3 regions of the Parafrankia sp. BMG5.11 genome follow, and region 3 is predicted to be linked to each of the others. Evidence: riboswitches for the same ligand, from Rfam matches in the RefSeq annotation. Region 3 holds a riboswitch; each other region holds the start of a gene.
The links. A riboswitch is a leader RNA that binds a small molecule or an ion and turns the genes downstream of it on or off. The one in region 3 is predicted to bind thiamine pyrophosphate.
Positions count from the first base shown of each region.

Region 1: another riboswitch for thiamine pyrophosphate. It lies ahead of thiC (phosphomethylpyrimidine synthase ThiC); the one in region 3 lies ahead of E0504_RS27065 (thiazole synthase).
Region 2: another riboswitch for thiamine pyrophosphate. It lies ahead of thiC (phosphomethylpyrimidine synthase ThiC); the one in region 3 lies ahead of E0504_RS27065 (thiazole synthase).

Region 1 is NZ_SJXI01000015.1:170,223-174,893, reverse strand. Features, by position in the region: gene E0504_RS11700 (hypothetical protein) at 1-267, shown strand, start outside; gene E0504_RS53430 (hypothetical protein) at 365-496, shown strand; gene E0504_RS11695 (hypothetical protein) at 523-726, opposite strand; partial or broken gene E0504_RS54190 (Mpo1-like protein) at 845-1,042, shown strand; gene E0504_RS11685 (hypothetical protein) at 1,045-1,392, opposite strand; gene thiC (phosphomethylpyrimidine synthase ThiC) at 1,547-3,403, opposite strand; TPP riboswitch at 3,433-3,572, opposite strand; gene E0504_RS11675 (NAD(P)/FAD-dependent oxidoreductase) at 3,600-4,671, opposite strand, start outside.
Region 2 is NZ_SJXI01000059.1:316,764-321,434, forward strand. Features, by position in the region: gene E0504_RS34335 (class I SAM-dependent methyltransferase) at 1-1,191, shown strand, start outside; gene thiC (phosphomethylpyrimidine synthase ThiC) at 1,248-3,065, opposite strand; TPP riboswitch at 3,063-3,182, opposite strand; gene E0504_RS34345 (hypothetical protein) at 3,805-4,227, shown strand; gene E0504_RS34350 (hypothetical protein) at 4,538-4,671, shown strand, end outside.
Region 3 is NZ_SJXI01000041.1:51,090-55,760, forward strand. Features, by position in the region: gene pknB (Stk1 family PASTA domain-containing Ser/Thr kinase) at 1-1,949, opposite strand, end outside; TPP riboswitch at 2,214-2,328, shown strand; gene E0504_RS27065 (thiazole synthase) at 2,323-3,210, shown strand; gene thiH (2-iminoacetate synthase ThiH) at 3,210-4,376, shown strand; gene E0504_RS27075 (NAD(P)/FAD-dependent oxidoreductase) at 4,494-4,671, shown strand, end outside.

The DNA.
Region 1 (4,671 bases), on a different contig from region 3:
TTGCCTGACGGCCGCATCCTGCTGTCCACCGTTGCCGAGGAAACGGAGGACAATTACGCCGATGGGGACCTGATGGGCGCCGCCATCGTGGAGCTCGACCCGGAGTTCGCCGTCGCGGCGATCCATCCATTGGACCCGCCTCTCAAGGTGGAAGGCATCGCCATCCGCGAAACGGCCAGCGGGCCCGAGTTGTTGTGCGTGAACGATGCCGACGAACCCTCGGAGCCCTCGGCGCTCTATATCGGGGCATACCCGCCGCGGAGCTGACACCGGACCGCGATCGACCTGTCTGCCGGCTCCTGTCGCTATCCGCCGCCCCTGCGGCTAGAGAGCGCCTAGGCGTCACGTCCAGCGGAGAGAGCAGATGGCCAAGGGTCAGGTTAAATCGAACAAGGAAAAGCGCAAACCCAAGGCGGAGAAGCCCAAGGCCAACGCCTCCACGCCGACCCTGAAGCACGGCGAGGTCAAGGGGCTGGAGAACATGCGCAACAAGTAAGCCGCCCGCCGGCCGCCGGCCGCCGGTCAGTCGGGGGTCTTGCGGTCCGGCTTCGGCGCCGGCTTGCCCGCCAGCTTCGCGCCCTGCCTGGTCTTATGCTCGGCGATCAGTTGATCGATCTCGGCAATCCGCTGGCGCTCGGGCGTGCCCACCGGCAGCCCCTTCAACCGGCAGGTCGCCCACAGCGTCTTGCGTTCGGATTCGAGCTTTTTCGCATACAGATCGGCCATGGGCGTCCTGTGGAACCGCAAGCGGCGGGAGTAAACCCCGCGCCCGACTGGGCGCGCGCCGCTCGCCGGCTCCGCGCCGGGTGGCGGGGATAGCGGTTTTCGCTGTAGTGCTAGCCGCTGGTGGAGGCTGCTGGCGATGCCGGTGGCGGGCTACCTCTTCGCCGTGCTCGCGCACTTCACCATCGAGAAGAACCGCGCCGCGACCTTCACCTACCCCCTATGAAGCCTCGCCGCCGACTTCCGCATTCGGTGGCTGTGGCTGACCGGGCCGCTGAGGCCGGAGTTAAGGGCGGCACGGATTGCAAGGCCTGATTGAACCTACATCTGACAGCTTTCTCTGAGATTGCGCACGAGTTTGTCGTCCATGTCACCCGACCTTGTGCGCACCTCGAGCGTCGTACCAGAGGGGGTAGCGCTCAACATAATTATGATCTTCGGCGTGTTCCCGTAGCCGAGCATCATAACGTCCGACGGCCCCTTTCGTAGTGCGACTGGAACTGCACCGCCAATCTGGGTGATGGCATCAGCGACACAGATTTCCAGATCAAATGGCTGCTTTGGGCTATGCAACGTTGCCCTAATCGGCGTCTCGAGCGTCTCGGTAATCTCATGAGCGGATACGGCCACCGGCGCGGCCAGAATTGAAACGTACAACAAAATTTTCATAAGAAATTTCCGTTTCAGAATGGCCGAAAATTAATCTTTTCCGAGATCGCAGACAGATCGGAAACTCAGTGAAAGTTCAATCGCTCATAGCTCGCGCAACAAGACGCCACTATTTGCTGGCGATTATTTGATTCAGGAAGCAACGGCCCGAAGCTCAATCGTGCTCCCTACCACCGGTCCCAATGTATAGCTCGCGCCCACCCTCGTTATAAACCCGGCTCATCTCAGCCATCCCGGCCTCCGCCTCCTCGGCTGCGACGAACGTCTCCACCCCGGCGTTCTGCTTCGCGGCGAAGTCGCGCACTTCCTGGGTGATCTTCATCGAGCAGAACTTGGGTCCGCACATCGAGCAGAAGTGCGCGGTCTTGGCGCCTTCCGCCGGCAGGGTCTGGTCGTGGTATTGCTCGGCGGTGTCGGGGTCGAGGCTCAGGTTGAACTGGTCGCGCCAGCGGAATTCGAAGCGGGCGCGGCTGAGCGCGTCGTCGCGGACCTTGGCGGCGGGGTGGCCCTTGGCGAGGTCGGCGGCGTGGGCGGCGAGCTTGTAGGTGACCACGCCCACCTTCACGTCGTCGCGGTCGGGCAAACCGAGGTGTTCCTTAGGCGTGACGTAGCAGAGCATCGCGGTGCCGAACCACCCGATCATCGCCGCGCCGATGCCGCTGGTGATGTGGTCGTATCCGGGCGCGATGTCGGTGACGAGAGGCCCGAGGGTATAGAACGGCGCCTCGCCGCACGCCTCCAGCTGCTTGTCCATGTTGGCCTTGATCTTGTGCATCGGCACGTGGCCGGGCCCTTCGATCATCACCTGCACGTCCTGCGCCCAGGCGCGCTTGGTCAGCTCGCCCAGGGTGTAGAGCTCCGCGAATTGCGCCTCGTCGTTGGCGTCCGCGATTGAGCCGGGACGCAGGCCGTCGCCCAGCGAATAGGCGATGTCGTACGCCTTCATGATCTCGGTGATCTCGTCGAAGCGTTCGTAGAGGAACGACTCCTTGTGATGCGCGAGGCACCATTTCGCCATGATCGAGCCGCCGCGGCTGACGATACCGGTCACGCGCTTGGCGGTCATCGGGATGTACGGCAGGCGCACGCCGGCGTGGATGGTGAAATAATCGACGCCCTGTTCCGCCTGCTCGATCAGCGTGTCGCGGAAGATGTCCCAGGTCAGGTCCTCGGCGATGCCGCCGACCTTCTCCAACGCCTGATAGATCGGCACGGTGCCGATGGGGACGGGCGAGTTGCGGATGATCCATTCGCGGGTGTCGTGGATGTTGCGCCCGGTGCTGAGGTCCATGACGGTGTCGGCGCCCCAGCGGATCGACCAGACCATCTTGTCGACCTCGCTCGAGACATCGCTGGCGACCGCGCTGTTACCGATGTTGGCGTTGATCTTGACCAGGAAGTTGCGCCCGATCGCCATCGGCTCGCATTCGGGGTGGTTGACGTTGGACGGGATGATCGCCCGCCCGCGCGCCACTTCGTCGCGGACGAATTCGGGGGTGACGTAGTCGGGAATCTCGGCACCCCAATCCTGGCCGTCGCGTTCGTTCGCGGCGCGCTCGCGGCTGAGGTTCTCGCGCTCCGCCACGTATTCCATCTCGGGCGTGATGATGCCGCGACGGGCATAGTGCATCTGGCTGATGTTGCCGCCGGCTTTCGCCCGCAGCGGCCGGCGCAGTACGGTCGGGAACGGGGGCACGCCGCCTGAACGATCGGGGCCGAGCTGGCCGTTGTCCTCCGGCCGGACCTCACGCGGGGCGTATTCCTCGACGTCGGCGCGAGCGAGCTGCCAGTCGCGGCGGATCATCGGCAGGCCGGCTCGGATGTCGATCGTGCACGCAGGATCGGTGTAAGGACCGGAGGTGTCATACACTCGCACCGGCGGCTCACCGCAAGAGGGTTCCAGCACGATCTCACGCATCGCGACGCCCAGCGGGCCGACATGGACCTTGCGGCTGCCGCGGATGGCTCCCGTCGTGACGCCGATTTCGAGCTTGGAGTTGATGTCCGCCATGCGCAGTTCCTCTGTGGACAGATGGAAAGCGCCTCGCCAGCGACCCTCCCTCCGCCCGTGTTAACGGGTTCAGGTTCGACGGGTCGTGGGTTGCGAAGCCCACCTCTCAGCCAGTTTTGACCGCCTTCGAAATATCTCGATGGCGGCGCAGGCTCCCCGGGGATGCAGGATGGATAGGCTCGTGCCGGCGGGCTGTCTAGGTGAACTCCAGACCTTCGAACCGGCCCGATTTCCGCCACGCATCAATGTGCGCGAAGTACGCCAGCGCGCCGCCGGGGTGGCCGACGAACAACGGCGCGTCCTCGCCCCAGCCCTTGCCCTCGTTGTTGTAGTATCCGGGCGTGCACTCCGTGCTGCCGATCGCGCGCGCGGGGCCCGTGCGCAGCAGGTCGAGCCAGGCCTGCTCGGCCTCAGCCGTCGGCTCCACCGTCGCCGCGCCGCGCTCCTCGGCGGCGGACACCACGCTGGCGATGGTATCGGCGTGGTCGACGATGTTGTGCGGCACGTTGGCGATGAAGTTGGCCGCTTGCGCCGGCTGGACCATGAACAGGTTGGGAAAGCCGTTGATGTGCAACCCGTGGAGCGTGCGCATCCCCCCGGCCCAGTATTCCGACAGCGTTCGCCCGTCCCGCCCCACCGCGTCGAACCCGGCGCGCGCGACGTAGTCGGTCGAAACCTCGAACCCCGAGGCGTAGATGATGCAGTCGACCTCGTACTCGGTGCCGTTGGCCATCACGCCCTTTTCGGTGATCGCGGACACGCCCTGCCCATCGGTGTGGATCAGCTTCACGCCGGGCCGGTTGAACGCCTGCAGGTATTCGTCGTGAAAGCACGGCCGCTTGCACAACTGGCGATACCATGCCTTCAGGTCGTCGGCGGTGTTCGGATCGTTGACCAGTTCCTCGGCGCGGCGGCGGATCTGCTCCATCTTCTCGTAATCGGCATCCTCGAACGCCGCCATCATCCGGGCGGGGGTCCACTCGGACGGCGGCACGGTGCGCAGGTTGGCGCGCATCCGCTTGGCAAGATCGGTCCACCCGTCCTTGACAAGGTCTTCGGCCGGGAAGCCGGCGCCGAGGTTGGCGGCGAAGTTGTCCTGCCATTTGCGCTGCCAACCCGGCTCCGCGACGCTGGCGAACCAGTCGTCATCCAGCGGCGCGTTGTCGCGGCGGTCGACTGATGACGGGGTGCGCTGGAACACGTACAGTTCCTTCGCATCGCGCGCCAGGTGCGGCACCGCCTGGACCGACGTCGCGCCGGTGCCGATG
Region 2 (4,671 bases), on a different contig from region 3:
GCGGGACGGGTCCCGCTCGCCCCCCGCGACCTGATCCGCAGCCCGATCGTCCGCATCCTCGGCCTTGTGATCTTCGTTGTGCACTCCGCGCGGGCCGGGCGCCGGGCGAAGGCCGCCGGGCTGCCCGCGGACCCGGCGAAGGCGGAGGCGCGCCGCCGCCGGCAGGAGACAGCCGCCTGGTACGCCGCCCGCGCCCGCCACGTCGCGCGGCTGCGCGAGGCCACCAGCGCCGAGTGCCCCTGGTGCGGGTCGGCCGAGCTCAGCGTCCGGGTGCGCTCGCGGGACCTGGAGATGGGCAAGCCGGGGCGCTTCCGCCTCGACGGCTGCGAGGCCTGCGGCCACGTCTTCCTCAACCCGATGATCACCCCGGACGGGCAGGACTACTACGAGCGCGACTGGCGGGACGGCTTCGCCGCCGAGACCGCGGAACACGCCCGGGCCCGTGAGGCCGCGGCCGACCAGGCCCGGGCCGAGCTGCTGCGTCCGTACACCACCCCGCGGGCCTGGCTGGACGTCGGAACCGGCCACGGGCACTTCTGCAACGTCGCCCGGGCCCACTGGCCGGCCACGGTGTTCGGCGGCCTCGACCTCTCCGACGCGGTCGACGACGCCCACCGGCGGCGCTGGGTGGACACCGCCCACCGGGGCGAGCTGAGTCAGATCGCGGACGACCTCGCGGGCCGCTACGACGTGATCAGCATGTTCGGCTATCTCGAGCGGACCCGCTACCCGTCGGAGGAGCTGGACGGCGCAGTCAAGGCGCTCGCCCCCGGCGGATACCTGATGATCGAGCTGCCGAACGCGGACTGCCCGGCGGCGCGGCGGCTGCGGGCGTACTGGGCCGGCTGGGACGTGCCGCGCCGGCTGCACTTCATTCCGGCAGACAACCTGCTCGCCGCGCTGGAGGACCGCGGGCTGCGCCCCATCGCCGTCCAGTTCGGGCCGGCGCTGCGCCCCGGTGACCTCACCCGGGCGCTGGGCCTGCTCATCCAGCGGGTGGCGCCGCGGCGCCGGCCGTGGCTGGACCCGGCCCGGAGCGGGCCGGGCCCGCGGCTGCTGCGCGTGCCGTTGCTGCTGGCCTCGATCGGCCCGTTCCTGCTGGCCGCCCTACTGGACCGGGCCAGCAGGTCCTGGCAGGCCAAGGGGGAACGTTCCAACACCTACCGCGTGCTGGCCCGCAAGGAGAGCTGAAGCCGGCCGCGGGACTCTCCCGGCCATGGCGGTCGGGGAGGCCCGCGGCCGCCGGGTCAGGGGGTCTGCCGGTCGGCGAGCGGCAGGTAGATCCGGGCACCCTGCTCGGCGAACTCCCGGGACTTCTCCGCCAATCCGGCCTGGACGGCCTCGTCGGTGTCGAGGCCGTGGTCGGCCGCGTACTTGCGGACGTCCTGCGTGATCCGCATCGAGCAGAAGTGCGGACCGCACATCGAGCAGAAGTGCGCGGACTTGGCGGGCGCCGCGGGCAGTGTCTCGTCGTGGTACTCCCGGGCGGTCTCCGGGTCGAGCGAGAGGTTGAACTGGTCGTCCCAGCGGAAGTCGAACCGCGCGTCGGAGAGGGCGTCGTCCCAGGCCTGGGCGCCCGGGTGCCCCTTCGCCAGGTCGGCGGCGTGCGCCGCGATCTTGTAGGCGATGACCCCGGCCTTGACGTCCTCGCGGTCCGGCAGGCCCAGGTGCTCCTTGGGCGTGACGTAGCAGAGCATCGCCGTCCCGTACCAGCCGATCATCGCGGCGCCGATGGCCGAGGTGATGTGGTCGTAGCCGGGCGCGATGTCGGTGGTGAGCGGGCCGAGGGTGTAGAACGGCGCGTCGTGGCACAGCTCGCGCTGCAGGTCCACGTTCTCCTTGATCTTGTGCATGGGCACGTGGCCCGGCCCCTCGATCATCACCTGGACGTCGTGCTCCCAGGCCACCGAGGTCAGCTCGCCCAGTGTCGCGAGCTCGGCGAGCTGCGCGGCGTCGTTCGCGTCGGCGATGGAGCCGGGGCGCAGGCCGTCGCCGAGGGAGAAGGTGACGTCATAGGCCCGCAGGATCTCGCAGAGCTCGGCGAAGTTCGTGTAGAGGAAGTTCTCCTCATGATGGGCGAGGCACCATGCCGCCAGGATCGAGCCGCCGCGCGAGACGATGCCGGTCTTGCGCCGCGCGGTCATCGGCACGTAGCGCAGCAGCACCCCGGCGTGGACGGTCATGTAGTCCACACCCTGCTCGGCCTGCTCGATCACCGTGTCCCGGTAGACCTCCCAGGTCAGCTCCTCGGCCTTGCCGCCGACCTTCTCCAGCGCCTGGTAGATCGGCACCGTCCCGATCGGGACGGGGGAGTTCCGGATGATCCACTCGCGGGTGGTGTGGATGTTCCGCCCGGTCGAGAGGTCCATGACGGTGTCGGCGCCCCAGCGGGTCGACCACACCATCTTCTCGACCTCCTCCTCGATGGAGGAGGCGACGGCGGAGTTGCCGATGTTCGCGTTGATCTTCACCAGCAGGTTGCGGCCGATGGCCATCGGCTCGCTCTCGGGGTGGTTCACGTTCGCCGGCAGCACCGCCCGGCCCGTGGCGATCTCGTCGCGCACCAGCTCGGGAGAGAGGCCCTCGCGCAGCGCGACGAACTCCATCTCGGCGGTGATCTCGCCCCGCCGGGCGTAGGCGAGCTGGGTCACCGCGCGGCCGGCGGTAGCCCGCCGCGGAGCCTGCCCCGAGCCGAGAAAGGTGTCACCGGCCTGCCCGTCAGGCCCGTGCCGTCCGTCGTCGGCGGGCTGGACGGCACGCCCCTCGATCTCCTCGGTGTCGCCGCGGGCGGCGATCCAGCCGGCCCGCAGCGCGGGCAGGCCGCGCCGCACGTCGACGCCGGCGCCCGGGTCGGTGTACGGCCCGGAGGTGTCGTAGAGGACCAGGCTGTCGCCCGTGCTCAGCGCGACCTCGCGCATCGGCACCCGCAGGTCGGGCCGGGACCCGACCAGGTAGGTCTTCCTGCTCCCGGGGAACGGTCGGGCCAGGATGCCCTCCGCGCCGTCGTCCGTGCCGGAGGCCGCGGCCGCCGTGTTGTCGGAATCCGTCGGGCGGATCTGACGCACCACCTTGATCACTCCCTACGCCGGAATTACCCGGACAGGTTCAGGCGGTCGGCGGCACCGGCAGTTGCCCGGCCGCCCTCTCAGCCTCCCAGGGTGGAAGCTCCCGCATCTGGGACGACGCTACGGCAGGTGACTGGCCTCCGCCACCCCCTTGGTCAGCTTCGCCATGTTCGTCACGTACCGTTTCGTGCCATTCCGTCGCCGGTTCGTCCGGCCCGGGCGGCACGGCCGGCCGGTCGGCGGCCTCTGTCGGAACCTGCTCCCGCAGAGCCGCGGCGACCAGCGCGGCCGTCTCCGCCGGCGCCTGCCAGAGTTGCTCCACCCTGACGGTGAGGATCCGCCGGCCGGCGGGCCGCGGCCGCCGTGGACCGGGCTGCCCGACCCGCACGAGCAGCCGCCACGGCCCGTACCAGACGTCCAGTCGGCCGGTCGGAACGTCGGGGGAGGGGGTGGCCAGCGCTCGACAGGGAGGCAGCCCGAACGCCGCCTCGAGCTGCTTGTACCGGAGGCTCAGCATCCGGGGAGTCCGGCGGTTCAGCTCGTCGAGGGTGTCGGCGATCAGAGTGCGGCGGCTGATCGGGCCGCGGCGCGCCAGCGCCCGGCGCATCGCCTCGATGGTGACGAAGCCCTGCAGGAGAGCGTCGCTGATCACGGCACGGGCGCCGTCGCGCCCGCTGCACCACTCGGCCATGTCGACCACCGAGCGGGCCGGCGCCGTCCGCGGTGGCAGCCGGGCACGGTGGACGTCCGCCGGAGCCAGGCGTGCGGTGCGGCGGAAGACGACGCCTGCCACGGGCGTGCCGCGGCGCCCGGGCGGGACCAGCACCGTCACGACCTCGTCACCGTGGCCGACGAGGCCGTCGAGGGCGGCGGCCGTGGACCCGCCGAGCACCGCGTTCGGCCCGCCGGCGAGCAGCGCCGCCCAGGCCTGCTGCGCCAGCGGCGGCGTGGCGGTGGCGGTGACGAGGACGCCACGCGCGGGCTGCCGCCAGGTGCCGTCGGCGACCCGCGCGCGGATGTCGGCGCGGGTGAGGCCGGCGGCCATCGCGTCGTGCTCGCTGATGACACCGGACTGCAGGTCGGCGATCTCCCGCCAGGAGAATCGGCCTGGGCTAGGGGCCATGGACAGACCATGCTTGTTGTTTATCCATTGTGTCCATGAGGGATGGCGGGGTTGTGGATAACGTGCATGTCGACCGGCGCCTGTGTGGTTCGCGGGCCGGCGCCGACGCTGCTCGCCGGTGGGCACCGGCGTGCTCGGTGGCCGGGCCTGCGTCGGTCGAGGGCCACGCGGCGGGCGGAGTGGTTCGCGGCCTCCACGCGGCGAGCCCGTATCGTGTGCGACCGGCACGTCCGCGATGTTGCGGGTGTGTTGCCGCACAGCACTGCCCTTGCGCATGTGATGGTGGTAAGCGACGCGGGAGGCGCGGAGGTGGCTGGAGAGGCGCGGCTTCGGCCTGGAAGTCGGAGGAATGGCGACACACCGTAGGTCCGGGCGGTCCGAGGGCCGCCGACTCAGGGGCGCACGCGGCGACCGCGCCACCGCGCAGACCGTCGCGATCGGGATGGCCGCGGTCGGCGCGACACTGGTGGTCGGCGCCGCCGG
Region 3 (4,671 bases):
AACTCCGTCTTGAGATGGACGGTGCTGCCCTTCTCGATCTTGCGGCCGGCCTTGGGGCTCTGCCCCGTGACCCGCTCCGCGAACCAGTTCGACCGGTCGGCGTTGAGCCCGAGGCGGTTGAGGATGCGCTCGGCGTCCGGCCAGGACTTGCCCACCACGTTCGGGACCGTGACCATGACGCCGCTGCCGTCGCCGTCGCCGCCGTCGTCGTCGGCCTCCTGGGCGACGAAGAGCGTCACCGCCCCGCCGGCGTTCACCCGCTGGCCGGGATCGGGCGACGAGCGGACCACATGACCGGGATCCACGCTGTCACTGGCGACATTGCTCTGCTGGACCGTGAGGTTGAGGTTCAGCGAGTCGAGGCGCGCCTTGGCCTCGTCGAAGGTCATCCCGATGATGTCGCTGGGGACGGCGACCGAGGACGGCCCGCTGCTGAGTACGAGCTTCACCGACGTGCTCGGGTCGACGACCGCCCCGGCCGCGGGCTCGGTGCGGACGACCTGGCCCTGCGGCACCGTGTCGCTCGCCTCGCTGCTGCGCCCGCCGTCCGCCAGCTTCGCCTCGGTCAGCTTCGGCAGTGCCTGGTCGACGGTCAGGCCGGCGAGGTCCGGCACGGTGGCCTTGGGGACGCCGGAGCTCAGCCGCAGCGTCACGACGGCGCCGTCGCTGACCGCGGCACCGGTCTTCGGGTCCTGCTCGACGACGTGCCCCTGCGGGATCTGGGTGCTGGCGATCTCCGCGCCGTAGGTGAAAGCCAGGCCGACGTCCCGCAGGTCCTGCTCGGCGTCCGCCTTGGCCAGGCCGATCAGCAGCGGCACCTCGGGCTTCCCGCCGCCGACGAGCGCCCGCAGCATGAGGACCCCGAGCACGAGGCACACGACGACCACCCCGGCGATGACGGCCGGGCCGACCGGCAGCCGCGAGCCGGGCCCCGTCCGCTGCGCCCGCCGCCGTCCACCCGAGGACGAGCCGGAGCCCGTGCCCAGCATGCTGGTCGGGGCGACCTGCGGCCCGGCGGGCGGCCGGGGCGGTGCCGGACGCGGCGGCGCCGCCAGCGGGCCGGTGAAGCCGGAGTGGTACTCCTCACCGGCGTCCGGCGCCGGCAGGTAGGGCAGGATCGCGCGCAGCTCGGCCAGCAGCGCGGCGCCGTCGGCCGGCCGGTGGTTCGGGTCGCGGGCGGTGGCCCGCAGCGTCAGCGCGTCCAGCTCGGCGGGGACGTCCGGCACGACCGTGGACGGCGCCGGCACGTCACCGTGCACCGACTGGTAGGCGACCGACATCGGCGTCTCACCGGTGTGCGGCAGGTTACCGGTGATCATCTCGAACAGCATCACGCCGGCCGCGTAGACGTCGCTGCGCATGCCCGCGGTGCCGTGCGTGACCTGCTCGGGGGCCAGGTAGCCGACCGTCCCCATCACCACTCCGCCGGTGAGGGCCGCCGTGGGATTGGTGACCGGCCGGGCCAGGCCGAAGTCGGCGACCTTCACCCGGCCGTCGTCACCGAGCAGGATGTTCTCCGGCTTGATGTCGCGGTGGATGATGCCGGCCGCGTGCGCCGCGGCGAGTGCCTCGGCCACCGGCTCGAAGATCTCGACGACCTCGGCGACGGTGAGCCGCCCGCGCATCCCCAGGTGCTGGCGCAGCGAGCGCCCGCGGACCAGCTCCATCACCAGGTAGTGCAGGACACCGGCCGGGCTGGTGTCGGACCCCTGGTCGAGGATCGAGACGGCGCACGGCGTGTTCAGCCGCGCGACCGCGTTCGCCTCCCGGTGGAACCTGGCCACGAACTCCGGATCGTGGCTGAGGTTCGGATGCATGATCTTGAGGGCGACGAACCGGTCGAGCCGGTTGTCATGGGCGACGTACACCGTCGCCATCCCGCCGACGGCGAGCCGCTCCTGGGCGGTGTACCGCCCGTCCAGGAGACGACCTATGACGGGGTCGGCCACGGTGGAATCCACATGCACAGTTTACGATCGGCCGCCCGATCGGCCAGACAGTGGTCTTACTGCGCATTTGGCCGTGAGATGTACCCGAACGGGCGGGATGTTCGTCACAAAATCTGGAATTCGATCCGCGTGCTCGATCTCGGGCCCGCTCGGCGGGAGCCCGGTCGATCCCGGCCCGGGTGAGCTCCCGGACGCCGTACCGGGACGCGTTGTCTGTCCGGGTTCGCCGGAGCCGCTGGTCCGCCGCGCGCGGCGGCTTAGACTGTGGCGTGACCGGGGAGCCCGCGGACGCGGGCTGAGAGGCCGGCCAGCATGCCGCCGGCGACCCGCATAACCCGATCGCGGTCATGCGCGCGTGGGGAGGAACCATCTGATGACACAGCGGGTCACCGAGGTCCGACGCGAGCCGGACAACTCCGACCATCCGGAGTCCGACCATTCGGAGCGCGGTCATCCCGACCCGTTCCGGATCGCCGGCACCGTCTACGCCAGCCGGCTCCTCGTCGGCACCGGCAAGTTCGCGAGCCATCCGGTCATGCGCGACAGCCTGGTCGCCTCGGGGGCGGACATCGTCACCGTCGCCCTGCGCCGGGTCGACCTGAGCCGCGCGGGGGAGGGCGACGTGCTCGACTTCGTCCCGGCCGGCATGACGCTGCTGCCGAACACCTCCGGCGCGCAGGACGCGGCCGAGGCGCTGCGGCTGGCCCGGCTCGGTCGCGCGGCGACCGGGACGTCCCTGGTGAAGCTCGAGGTCACGCCGGATCCGCGCACCCTCGCGCCGGACCCGATCGAGACGCTGCGCGCCGCCGAGCTGATGGTCGCCGACGGGTTCACCGTGCTCCCGTACTGCTCGGCCGACCCGGTGCTGGCACGCCGGCTCGAGGAGGCCGGCTGCGCCACGGTGATGCCGCTGGGCAGCTGGATCGGTTCCAACCGCGGCCTGCGCACCCGCGACGCGATCGAGGCGATCGTGGAGACCGCCGGGGTCCCGGTGGTGGTGGACGCCGGCATCGGCGCGCCCTCCGACGCCGCCGAGGCGATGGAGATCGGGGCGGACGCGGTGCTCGTCAACACGGCGATCGCGATCGCCGCCGACCCGGTCGCGATGGCCCGGGCCTTCGCGCTCGCGACCACCGCCGGGCGGATGGCCCACCTCGCCGGCAGGCCGCGGGCGGGCAGCGCCACCGTGGCCGAGGCGTCCTCTCCGCTCACCGGTTTCCTGGGCGCGGTGCCCGGCGGTCTGCCCGGCGGGGCCGGCTGATGGCCAGCCCGGCAGGGCTGTTCGCCCGCGAGCTCGCCGCGCTCGACATCCCGGCGCTCGCCCGTGTCTCGGTCGAGGCCGACGAGGCGAGGGTCGACGCCGTCCTGCGCCGGGCCGTCGCCGCCGGGCGGCCCGACGCCGGCGGCCGGCTGGACATCGCCGACCTCGCCGTCCTGCTGTCGCCGGCCGCGACCGGGCGGCTGGAGGAGCTGGCGCAGGCGGCACGGGAGACGACGCTGCGCCGGTTCGGCCGGGCGGTGCGGCTGTTCGCCCCGCTGTACGTGTCGAACGCCTGCCTGTCGTCCTGCACCTACTGCGGGTTCGCCAAGGGGCTGGAGGTGGCCCGGCGCACCCTGACGGTCGACGAGGCCGAGGCCGAGGCGCGCCTGCTGGCCGACCGCGGCTTCCGGCACATCCTGCTGGTCTCCGGGGAGCACCGCGTCGAGGTCTCCGCCGGGTACCTGGTGGACGTCGTCGAGCGGCTGCGACCGTTCGTCCCCTCGATCTCGGTGGAGACCCAGACCTGGTCGGACGACACCTACAGCCGGCTGGTCGCGGCCGGGCTCGACGGCGTCGTCCACTACCAGGAGACCTACGACCGGGAGCGCTACGCGCAGGTGCACGTGGCCGGGTGGAAGCGCGACTACGACCGCCGGCTGTCCTCCTTCGAGCGGGCGGCCCGCGCCGGCGCCCGCCGCCTGGGCCTCGGCGTCCTGCTCGGCCTGGCGCCGGACTGGCGGGCCGACGTCCTCGCGCTCGCCGCGCACGCATCCTTCCTCGCCCGCCGCTTCTGGCGGACGGAGGTCTCGGTGGCGCTGCCGAGGATCAAGCCGAGCGCCAGTGGCTTCCCACCGACCGTCGTCGTCGGCGACGCCGAGTTCGTCCAGGCGCACGCGGCGCTGCGGCTGTTCGAGCCGGACGCGGCGATCTCACTGTCGACCCGCGAGCCGGCGGCCCTGCGCGACGGCCTGGTCCGCATCGCGGTGACCACGATGAGCGCGGGCTCGTCCACCGAGCCCGGCGGGTACGGCCGGCCCGGGACGGCGCAGGAGCAGTTCTCCATCTCCGACGAGCGCTCCCCGGCGGACGTCGCCGCGATGCTGGTCGGCGCCGGCTACGAGCCCGTGTGGAAGGACGCCTTCCCGCTGGTCGACGCCACCGGCTGACCGGCGATCCTCCGTCGCGGCGAGTCCGCGCCGCCCGCCGTTGTGGGCAGCGCGACTAGCGGGCGACACGGGACAGACCTGCCCAGTAGCCTCTCGGCCCATGGAGCGGGTGGGCTGATGGATCGCGTCGTCGTCGTCGGTGGCGGGCTGGCCGGAGGGCGAGCGGTCGTCGAGCTCCGCGCCCAGGGCTTCGCGGGCACGATCACGTTGGTGGGCGCGGAGGAGCATCGGCCGTACGACCGGCCGCCGCTGTCGAAGGCGGTGCTGTCGGGGCGGACGGACGACACCACGCTGC